DNA from 2 places in the Planococcus rifietoensis genome. Region 2 is predicted to be linked to the other one. Evidence: a T-box and tRNA genes for the amino acid it is inferred to sense, from the RefSeq annotation. Region 2 holds a T-box; the other holds one or more tRNA genes.

Region 1 (5,980 bases), 1.3 Mb from region 2:
ATGTTCGTCAATTTCTCATGGCCATGCCCAAAGCTCGCTGCAAGCGGCATGCCGTGGATATTGCCCGATGGCGAAGTTTCGCTCGTGTTCATATCTGCATGCGCATCGTACCAGATAACGCCCAAATTCTCGTAATGCTCTGAAATGCCGGCAAGCGTGCCGATCGCGATGCTATGGTCACCACCGAGTACCAACGGGAAATTGCCCGCTTTAGCGACGCCTGAAACCGTTTCCCCAAGCGCTTCAGTCGCTTCAGTAATAACATCCATATTGCGCAAGTTGGTGTTTTCATCCACTTTGCCGTCCGCTTTGCGGATTTGAATATCGCCTTCATCGTTTACCGCATGTCCGAGATTTTCAATACGGTCCACAACGCCCGCATAACGGATTGCGCTTGGCCCCATATCCACGCCGCGGCGCATTTGTCCGTGGTCCATTGGTACACCTATAATAGAAACATTTAATTTATTCATTATTTTATACCCCCTCAGTAAGATACATTCATTGTACCCTCTGAGGTTCTTTTGGCTCAACCTGACATTATTCCGAATATTTATTCATTTTGTCTTCTAGTGATTTCTTCACTTCCGGCCATTCACGGTCAATGATGGAATAGACGATGGCATCCCTTGGTTCACCGGTCGAGCGAATGCGTTCGTTGCGCAAATGCCCTTCTTTCACTGCACCTATCCGTTCGATCGATTTTTGGGAACGGATATTCTCAGCATCGGTTTTGAACTGGACGCGAATCATCTCCCGCTCTTCGAAGCAATAGCCCAGCAGCGCATGTTTGACGGCCGTATTGACATGAGTGCGCTGCGCTTTTTCACTATAGAAAGTTGCTCCGATTTCACAGCTTTTGTTCGTATCATCAATCGAATATATACGGGTCGTGCCGACGATCTCGCCACTTTCCGGAAGCTCCACGGCAAACACCAGAACATTGGATTGGTTCATTCCAGTCGATAACCACGCTTCCAAATCTTCGAAACGCTCCACCTTTGTCAGCATATATTCGAAGATATCCGGTGTATAAAGCGCCCATAATGCCTCAAAATCCTCACGTTTCAGCAAACGAAGCCGAATATTGCGCTGTTCAATATACATATCCATCCCCTCCTTATCTGCAGTATACCAGTGCATCCGCCAAATCCGCCATTTTCTCTCAAACTTTCGCCTCTTCAATTCACCGGAAATAAACCGATTGAACGCGGCTTAAAAAATCGTTCTCTAGTACCCCCATGCTGCGCGAAAGAAAATACGTTGCCACACTAGGCAACGGAAACAGATCAAAATTCGCTTCCATCAATCGCCCTTCGATCAGCTCACGGCGCACCATCGACTTCGGCAAAAACGACACGCCGAGCCCTTCCTGGATAAACTTTTTCGCAATATGGGCCTGGGTCACTTTCATCGTACGGATTCCAGGAAGCTGCACGCGCAATTTCACAAGCAACTCTTCCCAAAAAACGGGATGATGATGCGTAAAGATGAAATGCTGCTGCAATACCTCTTGTGCTGAAACCACCGGGCCCCGCTCATCATCATAAGCATCCCTAGGCACAATGAGCAGTAAAGGATCCTCATAAACCACTTCATGGAGAATCACCCGTTTAGCCGGCTTCAAAGCGGAGATGCCAGCAGACACTTCCCCGCTTTCTACCAGTTCTTCAATCACTTCCGACTCTTCCACACGGATAACCAGCTCAAGGTCTGGATGCGCTTTTGTAAACGAGTGTAGAACATATGGCAGCACTGTCTCTGCCATCAACGGGGAGATCGCGATGGTCCATTTTCGCCGGTAGCCCTGGGCAAACGATTGAAGCTCGTCCACCGTCGAATCGAATTTTTCAACCAATGTGTCTGCCTGCTGTTTAAAATAGCGCCCTTCCTCAGTCAACACCACACGGTTCTTGATGCGGTCGAACAAGCGAATCCCCAAATACTCTTCCAATTGCCGAATATGCACCGTCACACTCGGCTGCGACAACAGCAAGCGTTCGGAAGTCTTACGGAAATTCAAGGTTTCCGCAGCATCCGCAAAGGTCCTGAGCCATTGCATCTCCATTTTCGATCTCCTTTCAATTAGTTTTTTTAATTATTTTAATTATAAATCTTTAATTTTCATAATTAAAGCTGCAGCTTATACTTTAAAAAAAGGAGGAATTTACATGTTTCAAAAAGGCCTTAAAGGCATTGTCGCCGTTCAAACTGCCATTGCATCTGTCGAAGGAGATAAGGGTGAACTCCGTTACCGTGGAACATTGATCGATGAAGTGATCAATCAAAAGAGCTTCGAACAGACCGCCTACTTCCTGTGGCACGGCCATCACGCTTCAAATGAAGAACTCGCAAGACTTATTGAACAATTAAAATCCTATCGCCAATTGCCGGATTATCTTATGGCCATTGCGCAAGTTTTGCCCAAAGAAATTTCATTAATGGATGGCATGCGGACACTCGTTTCAGCTTATCTGCATGCCGAATTCAAAGAATTGGAGATCCACCAACAAGCCATTGCCCTTACTGCTGCACTTCCTGTAATGACCGCTCTTCTATACCGGCAAAGCACCGGACAGGAATTCGTCGCGCCAAGAAGCGACCTGGGCCATACTGCAAACTATCTATGGATGATCAAAGGGCAAGTACCGACACACGCACAAACTGAAGCCCTGGAAACGTATTTGAACTTAACGATGGAACACGGCATGAATGCATCCACTTTTGCTGGCCGTGTCACCATTTCCACCGAATCCGACTTAAGCGCTGCCATCGTTTCTGCAATCGGTACGATGAAGGGTCCTTTGCATGGAGGCGCCCCGTCCGGTGTGCTTGAATTGCTTGATGAAATCCAGTCTCCCGAAAGGATTAATCCAGTCATTGAACAAAAACTGGCGCAAGGCGAGAAAATCATGGGCTTCGGTCACCGGGTATATCGCACAGAAGATCCGCGCGCCATACTGCTTCGAAAAAAATGCCAGCAGCTGCAGCAAGAAGACTCTTGGCTGGACCTTGCAGTCAAAGCGGAAACTAAAATCACCCAATTGTTAAATGAGCGAAAACCAGGACGTGCCCTTTATACCAATGTAGAATTTTACGCAGCAGCGATTATGCGGTCTATCCAAATGTCGCCTGAACTATTCACCCCTACCTTCAGCATCGCACGGATCGTCGGCTGGACTGCCCATGCGATAGAACAACAGCAAGATAACGTGATTTTCCGGCCACAATCCGAATATATCGGAAACTAAAAAAAGCCCGTATCCAATTGAATGGATACGGGCTTTTTACACATGGATTGCACATGGAACAATGGAGCCTAGGGGGCTCGAACCCCTGACCTCGACGCTGCCAGCGTCGCGCTCTCCCAGCTGAGCTAAGGCCCCGCGCGAAAAATGCGCAAAGATAAATGAGCCATGAAGGATTCGAACCTTCGACCCTCTGATTAAAAGTCAGATGCTCTACCAACTGAGCTAATGGCTCAAAATAAAAAATGGCTGGGGTACCTGGATTCGAACCAGGGCATGACGGGATCAAAACCCGTTGCCTTACCGCTTGGCTATACCCCAAAGCAATAAAAAACTGGTGGTGGGGGGCAGATTCGAACTGCCGAACCCGAAGGAGCGGATTTACAGTCCGCCGCGTTTAGCCACTTCGCTACCCCACCGTTATTCGATTAATAGCCTAAATGGATACATGGTGGAGGATGACGGGATCGAACCGCCGACCCTCTGCTTGTAAGGCAGATGCTCTCCCAGCTGAGCTAATCCTCCATGAATGGTGACCCCTACGGGATTCGAACCCGTGTTACCGCCGTGAAAGGGCGGTGTCTTAACCGCTTGACCAAGGGGCCTTACAAAAAAATTATAAAGAAAACAGTTTCCGATGTAAAGAAACTTTAAAGAATCAAAAGCTTCCAACCGGGTTCGAACCGGTGACCTCTTCCTTACCATGGAAGCACTCTACCTGCTGAGCTATGGAAGCAAGGTAAAAGGAAATCTCGGTACAAAGTAAAAAAAGATGATTGCCCAGCGACGTCCTACTCTCACAGGGGGAAACCCCCAACTACCATCGGCGCAAAAGAGCTTAACTTCCGTGTTCGGGATGGGAACGGGTGTGGCCTCTTTGCCATCATCACTGGACTTGTTGAGCTTGTTCGCTCAAAACTGGATAAATCGACATTGTGGGAAACTTGCGTTTCAGTTTGTTGGTTAAGTCCTCGATCGATTAGTATTCGTCAGCTGCACGTGTCGCCACGCTTCCACCCCGAACCTATCTACCTCATCGTCTTTGAGGGATCTTACTTGCTTGCGCAATGGGAAATCTCATCTTGAGGGGGGCTTCGTGCTTAGATGCTTTCAGCACTTATCCCGGCCACACATAGCTACCCAGCGATGCTCTTGGCAGAACAACTGGTACACCAGCGGTGTGTCCATCCCGGTCCTCTCGTACTAAGGACAGCTCCTCTCAAATTTCCTGCGCCCGCGACGGATAGGGACCGAACTGTCTCACGACGTTCTGAACCCAGCTCGCGTACCGCTTTAATGGGCGAACAGCCCAACCCTTGGGACCGACTACAGCCCCAGGATGCGATGAGCCGACATCGAGGTGCCAAACCTCCCCGTCGATGTGGACTCTTGGGGGAGATAAGCCTGTTATCCCCGGGGTAGCTTTTATCCGTTGAGCGATGGCCCTTCCATGCGGAACCACCGGATCACTAAGTCCGTCTTTCGACCCTGCTCGACCTGTCCGTCTCGCAGTCAAGCTCCCTTGTGCCTTTACACTCTGCGAATGATTTCCAACCATTCTGAGGGAACCTTTGAGCGCCTCCGTTACTCTTTAGGAGGCGACCGCCCCAGTCAAACTGCCCGCCTGACACTGTCTCCCAAGCCGCTAAGGCTTGTGGGTTAGAAGTTCAATACAACCAGGGTAGTATCCCACCGACGCCTCCCCCGAAGCTGGCGCTCCGGGTTCTCTGGCTCCTACCTATCCTGTACAAGTTGCACCAAAATTCAATATCAGGCTACAGTAAAGCTCCACGGGGTCTTTCCGTCCTGTCGCGGGTAACCTGCATCTTCACAGGTACTATAATTTCACCGAGTCTCTCGTTGAGACAGTGCCCAGATCGTTACGCCTTTCGTGCGGGTCGGAACTTACCCGACAAGGAATTTCGCTACCTTAGGACCGTTATAGTTACGGCCGCCGTTTACTGGGGCTTCGGTTCGCACCTTCGCTTGCGCTAAGCACTCCCCTTAACCTTCCAGCACCGGGCAGGCGTCAGCCCCTATACGTCACCTTACGGTTTTGCAGAGACCTGTGTTTTTGCTAAACAGTCGCCTGGGCCTATTCACTGCGGCTCTCTCGGGCTGTAACACCCTACCAGAGCACCCCTTCTCCCGAAGTTACGGGGTCATTTTGCCGAGTTCCTTAACGAGAGTTCACTCGCTCACCTTAGAATTCTCTTCTCGCCTACCTGTGTCGGTTTGCGGTACGGGCACCTCCCGCCTCGCTAGAGGCTTTTCTTGGCAGTGTGAAATCAGGGACTCTGAGGTAAACCTCTTGCCATCACTGCTTGATGTTGTATAGAAACGGGATTTGCCTCGTTTCTCATCTCACAACTTGGACGTGCACAACCAACGGCACGCTCACCCTATCCTTCTGCGTCCCCCCATTGCTCAAACGGCGGGGAGGTGGTACAGGAATATCAACCTGTTGTCCATCGTCTACGCCTATCGGCCTCGACTTAGGTCCCGACTAACCCTGAGCGGACGAGCCTTCCTCAGGAAACCTTAGGCATTCGGTGGACGGGATTCTCACCCGTCTTTCGTTACTCATACCGGCATTCTCACTTCTAAGCGCTCCACCAGTCCTTCCGGTCTGACTTCAACGCCCTTAGAACGCTCTCCTACCACGGACATCTACGATGTCCATCCACAGCTTCGGTAATCCGTTTAGCCCCGGTACATTTTCGGCGCAGTGT
Region 2 (5,980 bases):
GGCCATTGCGGCGTTATCGAAGACGGCGTCATCTTGAATGACGAGTCGCTCGACTTGTTGGCGCGTACAGCGGTATCTCAAGCGAAAGCCGGAGCAGACATCATCGCGCCATCGAACATGATGGACGGATTTGTCGCGGCGATTCGCTACGGTCTCGACGAAGCCGGATTCTCAAATATTCCAATCATGTCATACGGCGTGAAATATGCTTCCGCTTATTACGGGCCATTCCGCGAAGCGGCGCATTCAACGCCTCAATTCGGCGACCGCAAAACCTACCAAATGGATCCGGCAAACCGCATGGAAGCACTTCGCGAAGCGTCATCCGATGTCAATGAAGGTGCCGATTTCATGATCGTCAAACCGGCATTGTCTTATCTTGATATCATCCGCGAAGTCCGCGATAACTTCGACATTCCGATTGTGGCTTATAATGTGTCCGGCGAATACGCAATGGTTAAAGCAGCCGCACAAAACGGCTGGGTCGATGAAGAGAAAATCGTCCTTGAAACTTTGCTCAGCATGAAACGTGCGGGCGCAGATATTCTGATGTCGTACCACGCAAAAGACGCGGTACGCTGGCTGGAGGGGAAATAACATGGGATACGAAAACTCTAAACAAGCATTCGAAGAAGCGAAACCATTGATGCCAGGCGGCGTTAACAGCCCGGTGCGAGCCTTTAAATCGGTCAATATGGACCCGATTTTCATGCAATCCGGCAGCGGCGCGACCATTACGGACATCGACGGCAATACGTATATCGATTACGTCTTGTCTTGGGGCCCGCTGATTCTGGGCCATGCCCATCCTGAAGTGGTGAAAGCCATCCAGGAACAGGCAACACTTGGCACTTCATTTGGCACACCAACGACCCTTGAAAACGATATGGCAAAACTCGTCCAAGAGCGCGTGCCGTCAATTGAAATGGTCCGTATGGTATCATCCGGTACAGAAGCGACGATGAGCGCATTGCGCGTGGCACGTGGCTATACCGGACGCAACAAAATCTTGAAATTCGAAGGCTGCTACCACGGCCATGGCGATAGCTTGTTGATTAAAGCAGGATCTGGCGTTGCGACACTCGGCTTGCCGGATTCACCAGGCGTTCCTGAATCTGTGGCAAAAAACACGATCACGGTTCCTTATAACGATTTGGAAAGCGTGCGTTTAGCATTCCAGGAATTCGGCGATGACTTGGCGGCTGTGATCGTCGAGCCGGTTGCCGGCAATATGGGTGTCGTCCCGCCAGCTGAAGGATTCCTTCAAGAGCTGCGCAACTTGACGCATGAAAACGGCACCGTTTTGATCTTTGATGAAGTCATGACCGGCTTCCGCGTCGGCTATAATTGTGCCCAAGGCCATTACAGCGTCACGCCGGACATGACATGCCTTGGCAAAGTCATCGGCGGCGGGTTGCCTGTCGGCGCATTCGGCGGCAAACGCGAAATCATGGAACAAGTCGCACCAAGCGGCTCGATCTACCAGGCAGGCACACTGTCCGGAAACCCGCTCGCGATGCGTGCAGGCTTTGAGACATTGTCGCGTTTGAATGAAGCAAGCTACGAAACATTCGTCGAACGTGGTGACCAGCTCGAAAAAGGTTTCCGCGAAGCGGCTGAAAAATACAATATCCCGCATACGGTCAACCGTGCAGGCTCGATGATCGGCTTCTTCTTCACGAATGAGGAAGTGACGAACTTTGAAACAGCTTCGAGTTCCGATCTGGAGTTGTTTGCGGAGTACTATCGTTTGATGGCGGAAGAAGGCATTTATTTGCCACCATCCCAGTTTGAAGGCATGTTCCTTTCGACTGCCCATACACCTGAACATATCGAACGCACAGTGCAAGCATTCCATAATGTGTTTGCGAAACTAGCGAAATAATTTAGATAAACCGTCCTTGAAGGCCAGAACCGCTGGCTTTTGGGGGCGGTTTTTTTCACAAATTAATTGTGCTCGTTTCTTTTATTATCAGGATAGGTGAAGGGAGAGGATTATATTTGCCATAAGAGTGACGAAACTTATTAGTTGAGAAATCGATTTGTAGAGGGAAGTGCATTTTCTGTCTAATAGTCTGGTAATATAAAACTAATGGTAATTTTAATTAGTGAAAGTTGGTAACGCATTGAAACGTTTTCTTGTAACTTTAGCCATTGCGCTTGGCGCTGGCTTTTTGTTTAGCTTGACCGGCTTGTTCCTGCCTTGGCTGCTGGGTCCGATGGCGGCTTTTCTTATTTTGCGTCAAGTGACCGATATGAAGTTCCACTGGCCGAAAGTGTTCCGGACGCTCGGGCTATTGCTGCTCGGTGTTCAGATCGGCGCAGCTTTTACGCAGGAGTCGGTATTGTTGATGGCGACAGATCTGCCGTATATGTTCATCATGACGATCGCGGTCGTCGCGTTTTCCTTAGTGCTCGGATGGTTGTTCCAGCGTATGACGCGCGTCACGATGTCGACGGCGTTGCTCGGTTCAATGCCGGGCGGCTTGTCGCAGATGGTGCTAATTTCAGAAGAAGTGAAATCCGCTAATGTGACGATCGTGTCGGTCATGCAGACCTTCCGCATCCTGCTCATCGTCTTCACCGTGCCGCTCGCTGCAGGACTCTTGTCGGGACGAGCGCCGGGTGACATCACAGAGACGGCCTTCCGGTTCTCGCCGTATGCATTCGGCATCGCACTCGTCTTCGGTTACGTCTTGTACTGGATCATGAAGCGCATTTCTTTTCCAGCGCGCGAATTGATGGCGCCGGTTCTTGCGATGGCTGTCGTCCAGACCTTGACCGGCAGCGATTTAATCGATTTACCGGGACTCGTCATCATCATCGCGCAAGTGTTGATCGGAACGCATCTCGGCTTGTCGATGGAGAAGCTTGGCGATTCCTTGGATGGGCGGATTGCAGGGGCAGTATTGCTCAATACCGTATTGCTCATTGTGTTTTCAGCAGGTCTTGCCTACGGATTGGAACTGCTATTGCCGGAGTATCTATTCCTCGACTTTTTCTTGAGTGCAGCCCCGGGCGGCATGGCGGAGATGACGATTACCGCGCTCGAGGCGGGAGCCGATGTGCCGCTGGTGACGAGCTTCCATCTGTTCCGGCTGTTCTTTATCCTGCTCGTTGCGGCGCCGCTCGTGTCTCACTACGTGAAAAAGCTTGACGCTAAATCAGGCTATTGAGTACAATAAGCTTAACAGGATATTGATGCGTTGATGAGGATAGTAAAGTGTCCGGGACATTTCAGAGAGGGAGCCGAGTGGTGAGAGGCTTTCATGTTCCGCATTTGAATGTCACCTCGGAGCAGTTGCCGTGAAATGAGTAGCGGGAACCGGATGCGAATCCGTTATCGAACTTGAGAGCCAGGCGCAATTCTGCCTGTGTATAAAGGTGGTACCGCGAAAAACTCCTTCGTCCTTTACGAGACGACAGGAGTTTTTTTGTATTCATTTTTAAGTTCGACAGTAAACAGAGCCGAATATTGGCCAAGAGGAGGAATTTGGATGAGCAAGCAATTATCAACGAAATACGAACCGCAAGCAATCGAACAAGGGCGTTACGACTGGTGGGTGGACAATAAATTCTTCGAAGCGAAACCGGAAAGCGGCAAAACGCCGTATACGATCGTTATCCCGCCGCCAAACGTCACGGGCAAACTTCACTTAGGGCATGCGTGGGATACGACTTTACAAGACATCATGACGCGCATGAAGCGCATGCAGGGCTATGACGCCTTGTGGCTTCCTGGTATGGACCATGCCGGCATCGCGACACAGGCGAAAGTCGAAGGCAAGCTGAAAGAAGAAGGCCGTTCACGCCACGATATGGGCCGCGAAGCGTTTCTTGAAGAGTCATGGAAATGGAAAGAAGAATACGCAGGCCATATCCGCCAGCAATGGTCGAAGCTTGGGCTTGGACTCGACTATTCACGCGAGCGTTTCACCTTGGACGAAGGCTTGTCAAAAGCGGTGCGCGAAGTATTCGTGAAATTGTACGAGAAAAAATTGATTTACCGCGGCAAATACATCATCAACTGGGACCCGGCGACCAAAACGGCGATCTCGGATATCGAAGTTATCTATAAAGACGTACAAGGTGCGTTCTATCATATGCGCTATCCGCTGGCTGATGGTTCTGGCCATATCGAAATCGCGACGACTCGCCCTGAGACGATGCTCGGCGATACGGCAGTAGCGGTTCACCCGAGAGACGAACGCTATCAGCATTTGATCGGCAAAAAGGTCATCTTGCCAATCATCGGACGTGAAATTGAAATTGTTGCTGACGATTACGTAGATCGCGAATTTGGAAGCGGCGCTGTGAAAATCACGCCTGCGCATGACCCGAACGACTTTGAGATCGGCAATCGCCATAATTTAGAGCGCGTCCTTATCATGCATGAAGACGGCTCGATGAATGAAAATGCCGGCAAATATGAAGGCATGGACCGCTTCGAATGCCGCAAAGCGATCATTAAAGATTTGCAGGACATGGACGTGCTGTTTAAAATTGAAGATCACCTTCACTCGGTCGGGCATTCCGAGCGCAGCGGTGCGGTCGTCGAACCGTATCTGTCGACGCAATGGTTCGTCGACATGCAGCCACTTGCCAAAAAAGCGGTCGATAGCCAAAAGAGCGACGACGGCGTCAATTTTGTGCCGGACCGTTTCGAAAAAACCTATTTGCACTGGATGGAAAACATCCGCGATTGGTGCATCTCGCGTCAATTATGGTGGGGACATCAGATCCCGGCTTGGTATCATAACGAAACCGGTGAAATCTATGTCGGCCACGAGGCACCGGCTGATGCGGAAAACTGGACGCAAGATGAAGATGTTCTCGATACGTGGTTCTCATCCGCCCTATGGCCATTTTCGACACTCGGCTGGCCGGAAGAAAACGATGAATTGAGCCGTTATTACCCGACCGATGCACTCGTGACGGGCTATGACATCATCAATTTCTGGGTATCGCGCATGATTTTCCAGGCGCTCGAATTCACTGGCGAAAAACCGTTCAAAGACGTGCTCATCCACGGCCTTGTTCGGGATGCGGAAGGCCGCAAAATGTCGAAATCACTCGGCAACGGCGTCGACCCGATGGACGTTATTGCGGAATACGGCGCGGATTCCTTGCGCTACTTCCTGGCAACGGCATCATCTCCAGGACAGGACTTGCGCTATTCGAATGACAAAGTCGAGTCGGTATGGAACTTTGCCAATAAAATCTGGAACGCATCGCGTTTTGCAATGATGAACATGGAAGGCATGGAGCACACAGACATCGATCTGTCCGGCGAGAAATCCGTGGCTGATACATGGATCTTGACGCGCCTCAACGAAACGATCGAGCAAGTGACAGACCTTGCGGAACGCTACGAGTTCGGGGAAGTCGGGCGCCTGCTTTACAACTTCATCTGGGATGATTTCTGTGACTGGTATATTGAGATGGCGAAATTGCCATTATACGGAGAAGACGAACAGGCAAAAGCGATGACGCGTTCCGTACTCGCATACGTGCTCGATAACACAATGCGCTTGCTTCACCCATTCATGCCGTTCATCACAGAAGAAATCTGGCAGAACTTGCCGACTGAAGGCGAATCGATCACGATTGCCGCTTGGCCGACAGCCGACCCGGCACTGAGCGATGCGAAAAAAGCCGACAGCATGAAGCTATTGATGGACGTTATCCGTTCGGTCCGCACGATCCGTGCCGAAGTCCAGACGCCGATGAGCAAGAAAGTGCCGATGACGATCAGTGCGAAAGACGAGACGACGTTGTCGGTGCTCGAAGAAAACGCAGCGTACATCGAACGTTTCTGCAACCCGGAGACTTTGACGATTGGCCACAACATCGAAGCACCTGAGAAATCGATGTCAGCGGTCGTGTCCGGAGCGGAATTGTTCATGCCGCTTGAAGGCTTGATCGACATCGAAGAAGAATTGAAACGCCTGCAAAAAGAACTCGACAAATGGGCGAAAGA

The links. A T-box is a leader RNA that pairs with one kind of tRNA and senses whether it is charged. The one in region 2 lies ahead of AUC31_RS05470 (valine--tRNA ligase), so its partner is inferred to be a tRNA-Val.
Region 1: it has a tRNA-Val gene. The T-box ahead of AUC31_RS05470 (valine--tRNA ligase) is inferred to sense a tRNA for this amino acid. The anticodon was not compared.

The regions. Positions count from the first base shown of each region.
Region 1 is NZ_CP013659.2:3,352,293-3,358,272, reverse strand. Features, by position in the region: gene rocF (arginase) at 1-473, opposite strand, end outside; gene AUC31_RS16720 (GNAT family N-acetyltransferase) at 541-1,107, opposite strand; gene AUC31_RS16715 (LysR family transcriptional regulator) at 1,187-2,068, opposite strand; gene AUC31_RS16710 (citrate synthase/methylcitrate synthase) at 2,172-3,251, shown strand; tRNA gene AUC31_RS16705 (tRNA-Ala) at 3,314-3,386, opposite strand; tRNA gene AUC31_RS16700 (tRNA-Lys) at 3,411-3,483, opposite strand; tRNA gene AUC31_RS16695 (tRNA-Gln) at 3,495-3,569, opposite strand; tRNA gene AUC31_RS16690 (tRNA-Tyr) at 3,584-3,667, opposite strand; tRNA gene AUC31_RS16685 (tRNA-Val) at 3,698-3,773, opposite strand; tRNA gene AUC31_RS16680 (tRNA-Glu) at 3,779-3,853, opposite strand; tRNA gene AUC31_RS16675 (tRNA-Thr) at 3,912-3,984, opposite strand; rRNA gene rrf (5S ribosomal RNA) at 4,027-4,142, opposite strand; rRNA gene AUC31_RS16665 (23S ribosomal RNA) at 4,208-5,980, opposite strand, start outside.
Region 2 is NZ_CP013659.2:1,125,002-1,130,981, forward strand. Features, by position in the region: gene hemB (porphobilinogen synthase) at 1-597, shown strand, start outside; gene hemL (glutamate-1-semialdehyde 2,1-aminomutase) at 599-1,885, shown strand; gene AUC31_RS05465 (AbrB family transcriptional regulator) at 2,127-3,176, shown strand; T-box leader at 3,198-3,416, shown strand; gene AUC31_RS05470 (valine--tRNA ligase) at 3,498-5,980, shown strand, end outside.